DNA from 2 places in the Alteromonas sp. ABH4_457 genome. Region 1 is predicted to be linked to the other one. Evidence: predicted binding sites of a transcription regulator. Region 1 holds the regulator's gene; the other holds the start of a gene.
What was found. Region 1 encodes sigma-54, which starts transcription at its own class of promoters, with help from an activator protein. Its sites were predicted from a motif close to GTTGGCACGNNNNTNGNNT; they were not measured.

Region 1 (8,014 bases):
CCCATGGAGATGGGGTCCTGGCCAGCGAAAGGCTCGTCATACATGATGAGATCCGGATCCAGAGAAATAGAACGGGCCAATGCAGCACGTCTGGCCATACCACCGGACAGTTCACTGGGCATCATATCTGCCGCACCACGTAACCCTACAGCCTGTAGCTTAAGTGCGACAATGGTGTTGATAATATCATCGCTGAGTTTTGTATGTTCTCTGAGCGGAAACGCTACGTTGTCGCGTACCGTCATGTCAGTAAAAAGCGCTCCGCTCTGAAACAACATGCTCATGCGACGACGGGTTTTATATAACTCGCTGCGACTCATAGAAACAATACTGTCGCCATCGAAGCGGATATCGCCTTCATCCGGCGGGAGCTGCCCGCCAATCAATTTCAGCAACGTTGTTTTGCCGATTCCGCTCGGGCCCATTACCGCTGTAATCTTGCCTTTGGGAACAACAATCGACACTCCGTCATAGATAACGCGGGATCCGCGCCGGAATGTCATGTTGTCTATTTCCACTAAATTTCCCATATTCTTGAAGACGCGCCTTCCCTTTATGTTCTTTGCCGGCAGTAGCAGAAAATGCTACTACCCGATTTTACATACACCATTGTATCTTCATTTGAGGACAGCCGCCAAAACGAAAAAGTTACAAGGTGTGTTCGCATTTTTCGAAAACTTTACGCTTGCTTTTATTGCCACTGTCTGCACAAATTTCTCCGGTTCCGGCAAGTTAGCCAGCGAGAATCATGCCATCAGAGCCAGCCTCAAGACTGACCACTCTCTTTTGTACGTAAAAAAACCCGTCACAGCGCGATTACACTTTTGTCATCATGCTGACAGTTTTTGACAATCCGGATGATTTATCACATTGATGTTGTTGATACAGAGCAGAAATATGCTTGCAGATAGCGGAAAAGCAACAGCAACTGTTGCACTTATAACCAGTTGCAACCGTATTAGCAGGTATTCTATCTAAACCGTATGCAAATGCTGTACTTTTTGCGACAATCCGAAAAAACAAAGGACGATGGTAACTTGTGATACTTTCTATCTGTATTTTCCTGCTGGGTCTTGCTGTACTTAGCTGGAGTGCCGACCGCTTCGTTTATGGCGCTTCCGCACTGGCGAAAAATATCGGAATCTCCCCCATGATGATTGGTTTAACCATTGTCGCTATGGGGTCATCAGCACCGGAAATTGTTGTATCGGCTATCGCCTCCTCAAATGGCAATATGAACACAGCGGTAGGTAATGCGCTGGGCTCAAATATTACTAATGTTGCCCTCGTGCTGGGTATCACGGCCCTGGTAAAACCGCTCGTCGTCTCTTCCTCTACATTAAAACGTGAATTCCCGGTTCTGCTTGGTGTAACCGTGCTTGCCATGTTCTTTCTTAATAACGGCAAACTGGCTCATCTGGAAGGCATGATTCTCCTCGGCCTGTTTGTATTTGTACTCGCAGGTATGGCCTGGATATCGTTACAGGTAGATAAGGAAGATCCGCTGGTGAAAGAAACCGACGGAGAAATCCCTGACGGTGTAAATACCGGTTCTGCAGTGTTGTGGGTTGGCGTGGGTATTGTGTTACTGCCACTCAGCGCCCATTTTATGGTGAATGCGGCAGTAGATATCGCCCATTTTTTCGGTGTGTCCGACCTGGTGATCGGCCTGACAATCATAGCGCTGGGCACCAGCTTACCGGAGCTGGCCGCCAGTGTGGCCGGTGTACTGAAAGGTGAAAGTGACCTGGCACTGGGAAATGTTATCGGCTCGAATATCTTTAATCTGCTGGCAGTATTAGGTATGCCGGGACTCATTGCTCCCGGGCTACTGGACGAGAATGTGTATAACAGAGACATGTGGGTGATGTTTGGTCTCACAGTGTTATTATTTTTCCTGAGCTTTAATTTTATCGGCAAACGCCAGTTAGGCCGCCTGGAAGGTGGCATCTTTGTACTATGCTTTGTGGCGTATCAATTCTGGTTATTTGGTTAAATGAGTAATTCACCGTATATCGCGTCAGCCAGACGGGTCATAGAAATTGAAACCAGCGCAGTAAGTGCGCTGGCATCCCGGCTGGACAATAAATTTGAGCAAGCCTGTACCTTGTTGTCTGAATGCAAAGGCAAAGTAGTCGTGTGCGGCATGGGGAAATCCGGCCACATCGGGCGTAAAATTGCTGCGACTCTTGCCAGTACAGGCACACCAGCCTTTTTCATGCACCCTGGCGAAGCCAATCATGGCGATCTCGGCATGCTTAGTCAGACAGACATATTGCTGGCCATTTCAAATTCCGGAGAAACCGGCGAACTGGTGAACCTGCTTCCCGTGGTCAAGCGGCTGTCTGTGCCTGTCATCGCGATGACGAATAGCGAATCAAGCACCCTCGGCCAGCATGCCGATGTGGTACTCAATGTCAGTGTGGAAAAAGAAGCCTGTTCGCTGGGGCTTGCACCGACCTCTAGTACTACAGCAACCCTGGTAATGGGTGACGCGCTGGCCATTGCACTGCTGGATGCTAAAGGATTTACTTCAGATGATTTCGCCCTCTCTCACCCGGGCGGCAGTCTGGGCCGGAAACTGTTACTCAAAGTGGGCGATATCATGCTGACCGGCGACGCTCTTCCTCTTGTATCGTCTGCCGCGACCATTTCACAGGCTCTGCTGGAAATATCTTCTAAAGGTCTGGGAATGACAGGTATTACAGATGACAGCGGCAAACTCGGCGGTATTTTTACCGACGGCGATCTGAGACGAATTCTGGACGCCAGAACCGACATTCATACCACTCCGGTAGCCAATGTTATGACCCGCGGCGGGAAAACTACCCGCTCCGGTACACTGGCAGTGGAAGCGTTAAATTTAATGGAAAAACACAAGATCAGTGCGCTGATGGTGGTGGATGAAAATGATCACCCCGTGGGCGCATTCAACATGCATATGTTGCTTAAAGCAGGAGTTCTCTGATGGGACATGAAGTCACTTTTTACGGTGTGATCAGTGAAGAGCGGTTTGAAAAACTCAAAGGGCTGAAACTGCTCGTTTGTGATATCGACGGCGTATTTTCTGACGGCAGAATTTATCTTGGCAACAATGGTGAAGAGTTAAAAGCCTTTCACACCCGCGATGGCTATGGCGTTAAGGCATTAATAAACAGTGGTGTGGACGTTGCTGTCATTACCGGCCGCGACTCGGCCATTGTAAAGAATCGCATGACCGCTTTGAATGTGAAGCACATTATTCAGGGTCAGGAAGATAAAGCCACGGCTATGGCTCAGTTGTGCGAAAAGTTGAATCTGGCGCCATCAGAGGTTGCAGCCATCGGTGATGATATGCCGGATCTTGGCATGTACCGGTTTGCCGAAACAAAAATTGCGGTGAAAGATGCCCATCCGGCCGTCACCCGCGAAGCGAACTGGATCACCACAAAAAATGGTGGATTCGGCGCAGTACGGGAAGTCTGTGATGTGATTTTACAGGCGCTCGGCACGCTGGACACCATACACGGGGCCAGCGTATGAACCGTTTAGGGATCAGTATTTCTGCGCTGTTTGTTATGGCGCTGCTGATGTACCTTCCGGTCTGGATGGCAGAAGAGCAAGCACCGGCGAAAAAAGCCGGAGCAGACGCTTTACGCCCTGCCTATAAAGCAAAGAATTTGACAACTACGCTGTATAACGAAGAAGGCAAACTCAACCACGAAGTCTTTGCCGCCTCTATGGAGCATTACGACCAACTAGGCTTTGTGTTATTCGACCAACCCAAATACACTGTCTATGTGAATGATGACGAGGCCCCATGGCAAGTCACCGCTGATGAAGGCACACTCTACAACGATGACCTGATCCAGCTGGAAGACAATGTGCTGATAAAAAGCCTGAACCCTGAAGAGTTTATCCAGACCATCACAACCAATTTTATTAAGGTGAATCTGGATGACAAAACCATGACTTCAGACCAGCCGGTAGATATACGCGGTGTACAGACCATCATTAAAAGTAACGGTTTCAATGCAAACCTGCGTACCCAACAATATGAGTTAATTGATCATGTGCAGACAATTTATTCCCCGGGCAGTTAGCCTTTTCGCAGCAATAGCGCTGCTTGCTGCTGCCGGTGAGGCAATGGCCGGCTCCGGTGATTTTGAAAAGCCTATTACCGTGGATGCTAAGTCACAGTTTATTGACGGTAAAAAGAAGAAATCGGTTTTTAAAGACGATGTGAAGATTACCCAGGGTTCACTCATCATTGCCGCAGATGAAGTTGAAGCCATCGCCAGTGAAGGCGAAGGGAAAGAGGTTTTTATTGCCCGCGGAAAACCAGCCACTTATTCTCAAACGCTGGATGACGGCGCAAAAGTAAAAGCCAGCGCAAATGAAATTCGCTACGAAGTAGCCAAACAACTTATTTCCTTGCAAGGTGATGCGAAAATCCAGCAAGATACCAGCATGGTCCAGGGAGATAGCATCACCTATGACATGTCAAAAGAGCAACTTCTGGCAACCGGCGGTGAAAGTAACAGCAACGGCCGGGTAACCACGGTTTTCCGTCCTGACACAGTTAAAGAGCTGAAGGAAGAGAACAAGACTTCAGACAGCAACGAAAACGAGGGTAACTGAGTTACATGGCAACCCTGAGTGCGACTCACCTGGCAAAGTCGTATAAATCACGCCAGGTCGTCCGTGACGTTAGTTTATCGGTTTCTACCGGACAGATAGTAGGTCTGCTGGGTCCTAACGGTGCAGGTAAAACCACAACGTTTTACATGATTGTCGGTCTTGTGCCACTGGACAAAGGCAAAATCCTCATTGATGAGCAGGAGCTGACGCACCAGCCAATGCACGAACGTGCCCGCCGGGGAATTGGCTATTTACCCCAGGAGGCATCCATTTTCCGCAAGCTGACCGTACATGAAAACATCATGGCGATATTACAGACGCGTAAAGACTTAAAAAGTCATCAACGTGAACAGGAAGCGGATGCACTACTTGATGAATTTAATATTAACCATATACGTAATAGTACAGGTATGAGTTTGTCGGGTGGCGAACGCCGCCGGGTTGAAATTGCCCGCGCACTGGCAGCCAATCCGCAATTTATTTTGCTCGATGAACCCTTCGCCGGAGTTGACCCGATTTCGGTTAATGATATAAAGAAGATCATTCAGCACTTACGGGACAGAGGTATCGGTATCCTCATCACCGACCACAATGTCAGGGAAACCCTTGATGTGTGTGAAGAGGCCTATATCGTCAGTCATGGAGAACTGATTGCTCAGGGCACCGCAGAACAGGTATTAAGTAATCAAAAAGTTCGTGATGTATACCTTGGTGAGCAATTCAGGCTATAGTTAAGATATCGGGATGAGCATTTAGCGGAGATTTCGCCACCGGCACTCACACCGCTACAACCGGATGTCCTTTTTAGAGTTTATATAAGACGTAGATGAAACCATCTTTACAGTTAAAATTTAGCCAACAACTAACAATGACGCCTCAGCTTCAGCAGGCGATCAAGCTATTGCAGTTGTCTACGCTGGACTTACAACAAGAAATTCAGGAAGCTCTCGATTCTAATCCTTTGCTGGAAGTCGACGACAGCTCCGACAACGATGTAATTGAGAAAAATAACATCGACAATGATGACAGCATGCAAGAGTCTGCAACAGCCTCATCTTCTGACAGCATGGATACCGGTGAAGCACTGGAAAAGAATGATTTACCGGATGAGCTGCCCATCGACAGTACCTGGGATGAGTACATTTCTGCGTCTTCTGCCCCCGCGCCCGGCCCTTCCGGGGGTGATGATGAACAAATCTTTCAGGGTGAAACCACCGAAAATATTCAGGACCATCTGCTGTGGCAAATGCGTCTGACACCTTTTTCTGACACAGACCGCGCCATCGCGCTGGCGATCATCGATTCCATTGATGAGTCCGGCTATCTAACGGTTACCGTTGACGACATTCTGCAAAGCGTAAACAGTGAAGATATGGAAGAGCCCGTAGAAGAAGATGAGGTTGAGTGCGTACTTAAACGTATTCAGCTATTTGATCCTCTCGGTTCCGGCTCCCGCACACCGCAGGAGTGCTTGTTAGTTCAGCTGGCGCAATTTGCACCGGAAACACCGTGGCTGGAAGAAGCCAAACTACTGCTCAGAGAGCATTCCGATCTGTTAGGCAGTAAAGATTACCGTACGTTAATGCGTAAAACCCGCCTGAAAGAAGATCAGTTACGGGAAGCGATGCGTTTGCTGCAAACGCTTAATCCCCGTCCGGGCAGTGCATTAATTACGAAAGAACCCGAATATGTCATTCCGGATGTATCGGTTGCGAAGAAAAATGGCCGTTGGGTTGTAGAATTAAACCCCGACAGCCTGCCTAAGCTCAGTGTTAATCAGCAGTATGCTGCAATGAGCCGTAAAGCAAGAAACAGCAGTGATTCACAATTTATCCGCTCTCACATGCAGGAAGCAAAATGGTTTATTAAGAGCCTTGAGAGCCGGAACGATACGCTGCTGAAAGTAGCAAATTGTATTGTTCAGCAACAGATGGGCTTTTTTGAGCATGGCCCTGAAATGATGAAACCAATGGTGCTGAATGATGTCGCAGAAATGGTAGATATGCACGAATCTACTATTTCCAGGGTAACAACGCAGAAGTACATGCACACGCCCCGTGGTATTTTCGAGTTGAAGTATTTCTTCTCCAGCCACGTTGCCACTGAATCAGGTGGTGAGTGTTCATCTACAGCGATTCGCGCCCTGATTAAAAAGCTGGTTGCCGCTGAAAAGCCAAGCAAGCCACTGAGTGACAGCAAGATTGCTTCGTTGTTGGCCGATCAAGGCATTATGGTTGCCCGGCGAACAATAGCAAAGTACCGGGAATCCTTGTCGATCCCGCCGTCTAACCAACGCAAAAGCCTTATCTAACTTAAGGCTGCTCAAAATAAGGAAGACGAAATATGCAAATCAACCTTTCTGGTCATCACATTGAGATCACTGATTCTTTGCGTAATTATGTCGATACTAAGTTCAGCAAACTGGAACGTCATTTTGACCACATATCAAATGTGCACGTTATTTTAAATGTTGAAAAGCTTAGCCAAAAAGCAGAAGCAACGGTTCATCTTAGCGGCGCGGAAGTCTTCGCCTCTTCCGAAAATCAGGACATGTATGCTGCCATTGACAGCATGGTCGATAAGCTCGACAGGCAGGTCCTGAAACACAAGGAAAAGCTTAAAAAGCACTAATTGAATTCATGGATATACAAGCCATAGTCAGCCTGGACCGCACCGAGTGTGCGGTCCAGTGCAATAGCAAAAAACGCATTCTCGAAATCATCAGCGGGATTGCAGCTAAAAATAACCCCGATGTTGATGAAGCCACCGTGTTAAGTAGCCTGCTGGCCCGTGAGCGAATGGGCAGCACAGGTATAGGTAACGGCATAGCCCTCCCCCACGGTCGCCTGGCCGGACTGGAAAATGTCATCGCCATCGTAGTTACCAGCACACCCGCCATCGATTTTGATGCTATCGACAACAAACCTGTGGATATTTTCTTTACTCTGCTTGTCCCTCAGGAACAAACCGAAGGACATTTACAAACTCTGGCCATGGTTGCCGGAAAACTCAGCGATAAAGAAACCATAAAAACTATCCGCAAAGCTCAGACAAGTGATGATATTATTCGCGCATTACAGTAACTTAGTGTAATACGCACCGACAACACGTGACTTCAGGAGAAACGGCGTGAAGTTAATCATCATCAGCGGACGTTCCGGTTCAGGAAAATCAGTAGCACTTCGTGCCCTTGAGGATCTGGGGTACTACTGCGTCGATAATATTCCGGTTAATCTGTTACCAGCCCTGACACACACTGTCGCCGATGAATACGAGCAGGTAGCTGTGAGTATTGATGTCAGAAACTTGCCTAAAGAGCCTTCTGAGCTGGTTGAAATTCTCGACTACCTGCCGGAGTCATGGACTGTCACCATCGTATATATTGACGCAAGTG
Region 2 (8,014 bases), on a different contig from region 1:
ATCTGCTGTGGATGCAGAACAATGGTGTTCAGCGACATTCAGCAAACTGATTAAGAACTACAGGTGGGTTATGCAATCTATTATCCTGCGATCAGCAAGAGCGACAGGCGTCAGTCTGGTATTACTGCTGGGTGGTTGCTCAGGGCTTATTGATAAGCATGTTGAGTGGGAAGTGGTGGAGCCGGAAAGTTACCCCGTGCTGACAGCGATAGGATATGCACCGGTTGCGCAGCAAATGGGTCAGACGGAAAATGACCGCTCCCTGATGGCAATGAAAGCATCAAAGCTGGATGCCTACCGCGAACTGGCTGAGCAGGTATACGGTCAGCGACTGAATGGTTCTCAGTCGGTGGCGAACATGGTGATGCAGGATTCACAATTAAAAGCATCTGTTGAAGGCGTGATCCGCGGCGCGAGGGTGATAAAAAGTTATCCGGTGGGCGAGGATACTTACGCTACTGAGTTAGAGCTGGACATGCGTAAGGTGTACGATATTTACCTGACAACCGCTAAGCCTAAAAGGATTAGAGACGTTACTTATTACTGAGCCGGTTTACTGGCTCCGGTCTTCTGCAAAAAGCAAAAAAGCCCGTTTTCACGGGCTTTTTGGTACTTGTCACTGTTATCAGGCGCTCACGCCTCTGCCTAGTCCGGAGCCTTTCGGCTTTCCGCTTTTATCGTAGGTCAGAGATTCTTTGGCGCGGACTTCCAGCATTAAATTACGCAGGTGGGTCAACCTGAGCTGACCCTGTTCAACGGCTTTTTGATTAACTGATGTACGGTACTGACACTCTTCGAGAAGCTTTTTGGCCTGGGCAATCAAGGCGGTAACATCGTCTGGCGCTGTTTTTTCCGCTGTAAGTGCAGTGTATTGCTTACTGATAGCAATATCACTTTGCTGAATGGTATCGAGGGTTTGCTCTTTATCCTTGAGCAGATTCATCAATGCCTCAGCATCCCGGGAGCTGATCAGGTGCAATTCCTGTTCAAGCAAAGTCGCCAGATGCGTTAAGTTTGCGATCTGTTGCTCCAGTGCCTGTTCCAGTGACTGCGACATAAATTACTCTCTACGATTTAATGCCAAAAACCTGCGCTTCTAACCGTGCGATTTTCTGCGCCAGGGAATCCGGGTCGATTTTATACTCACCACTTTGAATGGCTTTCTTCAGTTTGTCGACCTTTTCCTGATTGACCGGCGCCTCAGTGCCTTTCTTCTGTACCTGACTTAACTGCTGGGCAGACTGAGTCAGTGAGACAGAGTCCTGGCGCGGAGCCGTAGTCTGTGTATTTTTCGCCGCAGCTTCCTGTTGCTGCGCCGTTTGTGTCTGTGCCTGCTGATTATTCAGCTTTGCATTGTCAATGGGCGCCTTAGGGGTTCCATTGTTAACATTGTTGATTGCCATAAATTTTTTCCACTACCAATAACACCTCATACACGTTATCGGCCTGAACTGGCGCATCTTTAACCTTTTTTCAGTGTTTTTTACTGTTTGAGGCTATAAATTCACAACCACTGTTTGCGTGCTGGCAACTTCAGCGATAAGCGTCTTTTTCGACGATGCGTTAACTACCTGAATACTATCGCCTATTACCCCGTCCTGTCTAGCGATGCCGGCCGTTTTCACCTGCATTCCCGCGGCCTGAGCACGGATGGTGATGCGATCACCTTTACAGACAAAGCATAGCATATTTGCCTGTACAGGCTGGCCGTCACGGACCCGTCTTTTCATTCTCGCGCCGATAAGCTCCTTTTGCGACATATAACTGGTGTGCCGTAACTGGTTAATGTCTACTTCAGCCAGCTTCAGGTTTGCTGATGTCAGCACTGTGCCAGGACTGATAAGACCGGAGGTCACCACCACCGTGCGGGTCCGCGCAACCCGTGCGTTGGTAAACAGATACCAGTCATTGTTGCCGCAACTCACTCTTACTGAAATATAGGACTGGGTGAGGGCGCTGCTGTCTGCGTGATACTGAAAAGGCGTATGGCAGGCTGGGATCTGAATGCGGTCATCAACTGGCACAATACTTACCTGAATATTATCGTCGCCGTGAGCGTCCCCAATAGCGCTTAACAGATAAGCCTGAGCTTCCTGCTGAATTTTTTCCCGCATCTGCGCTGAAGATTGGGCAAATGCCGGAATACTGGCTATGTTTAGCATCATCAGCAACATAACCATCAGCGGCCTGCTTAAAGATTTCTGCAATAATTTCGATAACTTTTTCTGCATGATGACTTTTTTCGTGTTCAGTTCATTGTATTTTGACTATGATTAAAAGCAGAACCCTTAGATTCGTAATGGTTAAAGTGTCACTTTTTTGGCGATTCTGTTTTTAAACATTAAGTGATATGGTGAAACGCAATGTTCGTGCCCAATTTAAATTAGAGGTGATGTATGTCAGGCATTCTTGATTCCGTTAACCAGCGCACGCAGTTAGTGGGGCAGAATAGGCTGGAGCTACTGTTGTTCAGACTCAACGGCCGTCAGCGCTTTGGTATTAACGTGTTCAAAGTGCGGGAGGTACTGCAGTGCCCGCCATTGACAGCAATGCCTAAATTGAATTCACTGGTACGGGGAATTGCGCATATCCGCGGGCAAACCATTTCTGTCATCGACCTGAGCATGGCAACAGGCGGCAGACGGATTGAAAACCTCGAAACAGCGTTTATCGTTATTGCAGAGTACAACCGCTCAGTACAGGGCTTTCTGGTTGGCGCGGTTGAACGCATTATCAATACGAACTGGGATGCCATTATGCCACCGCCGCAGGGGACGGGTCGCGCCAGTTATCTTACTGCCGTTACGGAAGTGGATAAAGAGCTGGTGGAAATTCTGGACGTAGAAAAAATTCTTAACGAAATTTCTCCCCTCAAAGCCGAGGTTAGTAAAGATGTTATCGCCGGGCTGGATACCACTGCTCAGGAAGATAAGATTATATTCATTGCCGATGACTCTTCAGTTGCCCGCAGTCAGGTGAAAAAAGCGCTGACGGCACTGGGACTGAAAATGGAGCTGGCTAAGAATGGCCTGGAAGCATTGAACCGTCTCAAAGAGATTGCTGCTGAAACCGGCGACGTTACAGATAAAGTGGGCGTACTGGTTTCCGATATAGAAATGCCGGAAATGGACGGATACACACTGACGGCTGAAATTAAAAACACCCCCGAATTGCAGAAATTAAAAGTGGTTCTTCACACGTCATTAAGCGGGGTATTCAATCAGGCGATGGTGCAAAAAGTCGGTGCCGATGATTTCATTGCAAAATTCCATCCTGATGAACTTGCTACTGCTGTAGGTAAATGGTTGTCTAATTGATTGACGAGGCCAGGGAAGCTTGAAAAATAAAGAAGTGTCTGCCGACAGTTACCGTCAATTCGGAACTTTTCTGCAGCAACAGTGTGGCATTTCATTAGGCGACAACAAGCAATATCTTGTCCGTAGCCGCTTGTCGTCTTTGATGTACGAATACGACTACGACAGCCTGGACGGACTGATTGCAGCTGTGGTACGGGGTGGAAACCGTAATTTGTTGCAATCCGTTCTGGATGCCATGACCACCAATGAAACTCTCTGGTTTCGTGATAATTATCCCTACGAGTTACTTATTAATAATATCTTGCCGCAGTACGCCAGTGAAAATCGCCGGTTGCGGATCTGGAGTGCTGCCTGTTCCTCAGGACAGGAGCCGTACTCCATCGCTATGTCAGTACTGGAATTTCAGCGGCAAAAACCCGGCGCTTTAAGAGCAGGTGTGGAAATTACCGGCACAGATTTGTCGTCGGCCATGCTGGAGAAGTGTAACAAAGGTGTGTATGACGAACTTTCTCTGGCCCGCGGGTTATCGGCAGAACGCCGTCAACGCTATTTCTCTCCCAACAGTGAGGGGATGGTTCAGGTCAATGAGGAAGTACGCAGAATGGTTTCTTTTAAAAGCCTGAATCTGCTGCACAGTTATACGGCCCTGGGTCGCTTTGACATCGTATTTTGCCGTAATGTACTGATCTATTTTCCGGCAGATGTGAAACAAAAGATACTGCAACAAATTGCCGCCCAGATGCAGCCCGGGGGGATTTTGTTCCTCGGCGCTTCCGAATCTATTGGTGAAGCCGGATCTCACTTTACCATGGTGAAGTGCCATCCCGGCCTTTACTATCAAAGAAATAAATAATCTCCTGACGCCCCGCCCGGGGCGTCAAAAAATACTTGGCACTTCATTTGCAAAGTTTTCAACAATAAGAAAACGACGATTCATACTCTGAGTCTCTTTTTAATTCGATGTTGTTGAAATCTTTGCCTGTGGAGTGTTTTACATGGCCATCAACCTAGACAATCTGACCGGTTTCCATAAAAAAGCGCTGGATATCAGAGAGCAGAAGATGGAAGTGATTGCCGGTAATCTGGCAAACGCAAACACCCCCGGCTACAAAGCCCGCGATATAGACTTTAAGCAAGCCATGGAAAGCGCCCGCAGTGAACAGCGCCAGGGTTCTTTGCAACGCACTCATGAAAATCATATTGGTGGCGGTCTCAATATCAACAGCTTCGACATCGATTATCGAATCCCAAATCAGCCCGACACCGGGGACGGCAACACCGTTGAAGTGCAGGCTGAAAGAAATGCCTTTCTGGATAACGGAATGAGATACCAGGCAACCCTGCAATTTCTCGAAGGAAAACTGAAAGGTATGAAGAAGGCCTTAAGTGGAGGGCAAAGTTAATGAGCCTGTTTAATGTCATGTCCATTTCCGGTACCGGTATGGAAGCAGAAAGTGTTCGTCTGAACACCACCGCCAGTAACATTGCTAATGCTAACAGTGTCAGCAGCAGTTACGAAGAAACCTACAAGGCACGCTACCCGGTTTTTGCCGCAGAACTTGCCAGAGCATCTGATGAACAGAGCAAAGGCGTGGGTGTTGAGGTTAAAGGTATAGTGGAAAGCGATGCACCTCTGCAAATTGAGTATGCACCGAATAACCCCATGGCTGATGAAAACGGTTATATCTACAAGCCCAACGTCAACATTGTCGAAGAAATGGCAAATATGATGTCTGCTTCGAAAGGCTATGAAACAAACGTTCAGGTTGCTGACACAACCAAACGTATTTTCCGTCAGGTACTGCAGCTTGGTCGCGGTCAGTAATAGCGCTGAGCAGAGGGTATTTTCGTGAGTACTATTTCAAATACGACCGGCTTAAATTCAGAGCTCTACTGGCAGGAAGAAGGTGTAGCTGTTGCCGATGGCAGCGAACAGCGCCTGACCCAGGAAGACTTCTTCTCACTGCTTACCGAGCAGCTGGCGAATCAGGATCCAACCAAACCGGTGGATAACGATCAGATGGTTGCCCAGATGACATCTTTTACGATGGCAGACGGGATCTCCCAGTTGAATGAAAAGTTCGAATCCTTTGCCGCGTCTATGACCTCCAACCAGGCATTGCAGGCTTCCAGTCTGATTGGTCAGCAGGTGCTGGTAGAAGGTAATGTAGGCTATATGGCAGAAGAAGGTGCCGGCTTCAGTGGCGTACTGGTTAACGAACAGACCGTTCAGGATCTGAAGATCACCATCGAGAATCAATATGGTGAAATTGTTAAGACCATTGATGCGGGAACGCAGGCGGCAGGAAATATCCAGTTTAACTGGGACGGAACAGACACAAACGGCAATCCTATGCCGGCCGGAGAATATGTGGTTAATGCTAACGGCACCGTCGACAATGAAGGAACATCTGTTCCTACTGCTATTAACCGGCAGGTAGGCAGTGTCAGCATGACTGGCAGCAGTCAGGGCATTATTTTGAATTTGGCGGGTGATGTGAGTATCAATCTCAGCGACGTCATCCAGATAGGCAGTTAACAGGAGAAAGAGTTATGTCTTTTAATATTGCACTTAGTGGCGTTGCAGCCGCGCAGAAAGATCTCGACGTAACCGCCAATAACATCGCGAACGTCAACACGGTGGGCTTTAAAGAGTCCCGCGCAGAATTTGGTGATGTCTATGCATCGTCATTGCTGGCAGGCGGTAAAACAAAAGTCGGTGACGGTGTTTTGACACAAGATGTGGCACAGCAGTTTTCTCAGGGTAGTTTACAGTTTACTAATACTTCTCTGGATCTTGCGATCACAGGTAACGGCTTCTTTGCCACGGTGCCTGAAATCACATCACGGGACTTCTCATTTACCCGTGCCGGACAGTTCAAGCTGGATGAAGATAACTTCGTGGTTAACAGTAACGGTGACAACTTATTAGGGTTTCCCGTAAATACAGATGGCACAAGTTCATCTGTAGCATTAAGTACTACTATCCCCGTACGCATTCCTGACTCATCCGGTTCGCCGCAACAAACAAGCGAAGTGGATATCCGGATGAACCTGCCGGCAGGGGATCAGGCACTAGACCCTACATTATTTAATCCGGACGATCCGCTGACTTATAACGCGGCCACATCAGTCACCGTTTACGATTCACTGGGTGACAGCCATGTAATGACTTACTATTTCATCAAAGACCCGGCGGCTACAACCACTAATGACTGGTATGTTGCTACTGCCATTGATGACAATCTCGTCGATCTGGTGAACTCTGACGGGACTAACTCAGACCCGGCAACGGCGACTAACGTGGTGGGTACTGCAAGTGGTTCAGCAGTCACCGTGGCGAAAATGTCTTTCAGTCAGGGCGGTGATTTTGTGGGCATTGAATCGCCGGATGGTGTGGCTCAGACTAACCTGAAGATTCAAACAGAAGCCTTAGGTGGAACTATTTTGTCAAACGGTTCTGATCCGTCACAACAAATTGCAATAGACTTTAACCTTGATCCGACGGGAGCAACCACCAACGAACCGACGCAGTTTGCGTCAGCGTTTGAGGTTACTTCACTGGAACAGGATGGTTTACCGGTTGGCCGTTTAACGGGTATTGATATTGGTGCCGACGGTCTGGTTCGGGCAACCTTTTCGAACGGTACTTCTGAGCCTATTGTAAGGGTTGCGCTGGTGCGCTTTTCAAATGAGCAGGGCCTGACCCAGCAAAGCAGCACCCAGTGGAAAGAATCAATCGCTTCCGGTGAGGCACTGGCAGGTGAAGCCACAACCGGTACCTACGGTGAAATTAACTCATCAGCTCTGGAGCAGGCGAACGTTAATCTGACTACCGAACTGATTGACCTGATTATCGCTCAGCGTAATTTCCAGGCAAACTCACGGGCGCTGGAGGTCAATAACCAGCTGAACCAGACAATTCTGAATATCCGTTAATACGTCAGTGGTATGACATTCAGGCAGGCCGGTTTTCCGGCCTGTTTTATTTCCGCAGCGGGGCGTTCACTCACATTCTGCACGCTGAAATTTACCCTCCGCCCGTGTTGTCAGGCCAGGAAACTTTGTCAGCAGACCGTCAAACTTTCCCATCTTTACGTCAATTTACTTTTGGCATTTGAATTGCAGTTGTCACTGTAAGGTTCATTAAAACGTCAAAAGTCAGTCATGGATAAATTACTCTATATTGCTGCAAGCGGTGCCAAGCAAGACCTGCTGGCTACCGGAGTGCGCGCCAATAATCTGGCTAATGCGCAAACCACAGGTTTCCGTGCACAGCTTGAACAGGCCAGAGCTATGCCGGCATACGGCGAAGGGTTGCCGACCCGCGTATTTTCCATGACTGAAAGCCCGTCTAATAACTATGAGTCCGGTGCAATGGTGCAGACCAACCGCGACCTGGATGTTGCTATTCAGGGAGACGGCTGGTTTTCCGTTCAGGGCGCCGACGGACAGGAAGCTTACAGCCGTGACGGCAGCTTTCAGCTTGGTGCTGACGGTATGCTCACAGACATGCATGGCAACATTGTGATGGGTGACAACGGGCCAATCTATCTGCCTGTGCCTCTGGATAATCTGAATATTGCAATGGACGGCACCATTTCCACCCGTCCTGTTGGCGCACCGGAAAATGTGTCGGAAGAGGTGGGCCGGTTAAAGTTGGTTAACCCTGATTTGAATAACCTTGAAAAAGGGTA

Region 2: a site for sigma-54 is predicted at 2,359-2,377, ahead of flgA (flagellar basal body P-ring formation chaperone FlgA). Genes of this name have one in related genera too.

What each region holds. Positions count from the first base shown of each region.
Region 1 is NZ_JBSWXN010000008.1:354,659-362,672, reverse strand. Features, by position in the region: gene ACXAGR_RS21540 (ATP-binding cassette domain-containing protein) at 1-530, opposite strand, end outside; gene ACXAGR_RS21535 (calcium/sodium antiporter) at 1,040-1,996, shown strand; gene ACXAGR_RS21530 (KpsF/GutQ family sugar-phosphate isomerase) at 1,997-2,968, shown strand; gene kdsC (3-deoxy-manno-octulosonate-8-phosphatase KdsC) at 2,968-3,522, shown strand; gene lptC (LPS export ABC transporter periplasmic protein LptC) at 3,519-4,082, shown strand; gene lptA (lipopolysaccharide transport periplasmic protein LptA) at 4,051-4,620, shown strand; gene lptB (LPS export ABC transporter ATP-binding protein) at 4,626-5,351, shown strand; gene ACXAGR_RS21505 (RNA polymerase factor sigma-54) at 5,447-6,931, shown strand; gene hpf (ribosome hibernation promoting factor) at 6,964-7,251, shown strand; gene ptsN (PTS IIA-like nitrogen regulatory protein PtsN) at 7,260-7,703, shown strand; gene rapZ (RNase adapter RapZ) at 7,750-8,014, shown strand, end outside.
Region 2 is NZ_JBSWXN010000005.1:197,316-205,329, forward strand. Features, by position in the region: gene ACXAGR_RS13630 (LPP20 family lipoprotein) at 71-547, shown strand; gene flgN (flagellar export chaperone FlgN) at 626-1,057, opposite strand; gene flgM (flagellar biosynthesis anti-sigma factor FlgM) at 1,068-1,403, opposite strand; gene flgA (flagellar basal body P-ring formation chaperone FlgA) at 1,497-2,231, opposite strand; gene ACXAGR_RS13650 (chemotaxis protein CheV) at 2,397-3,317, shown strand; gene ACXAGR_RS13655 (CheR family methyltransferase) at 3,337-4,170, shown strand; gene flgB (flagellar basal body rod protein FlgB) at 4,313-4,720, shown strand; gene flgC (flagellar basal body rod protein FlgC) at 4,720-5,142, shown strand; gene ACXAGR_RS13670 (flagellar hook assembly protein FlgD) at 5,167-5,856, shown strand; gene flgE (flagellar hook protein FlgE) at 5,871-7,256, shown strand; gene flgF (flagellar basal-body rod protein FlgF) at 7,485-8,014, shown strand, end outside.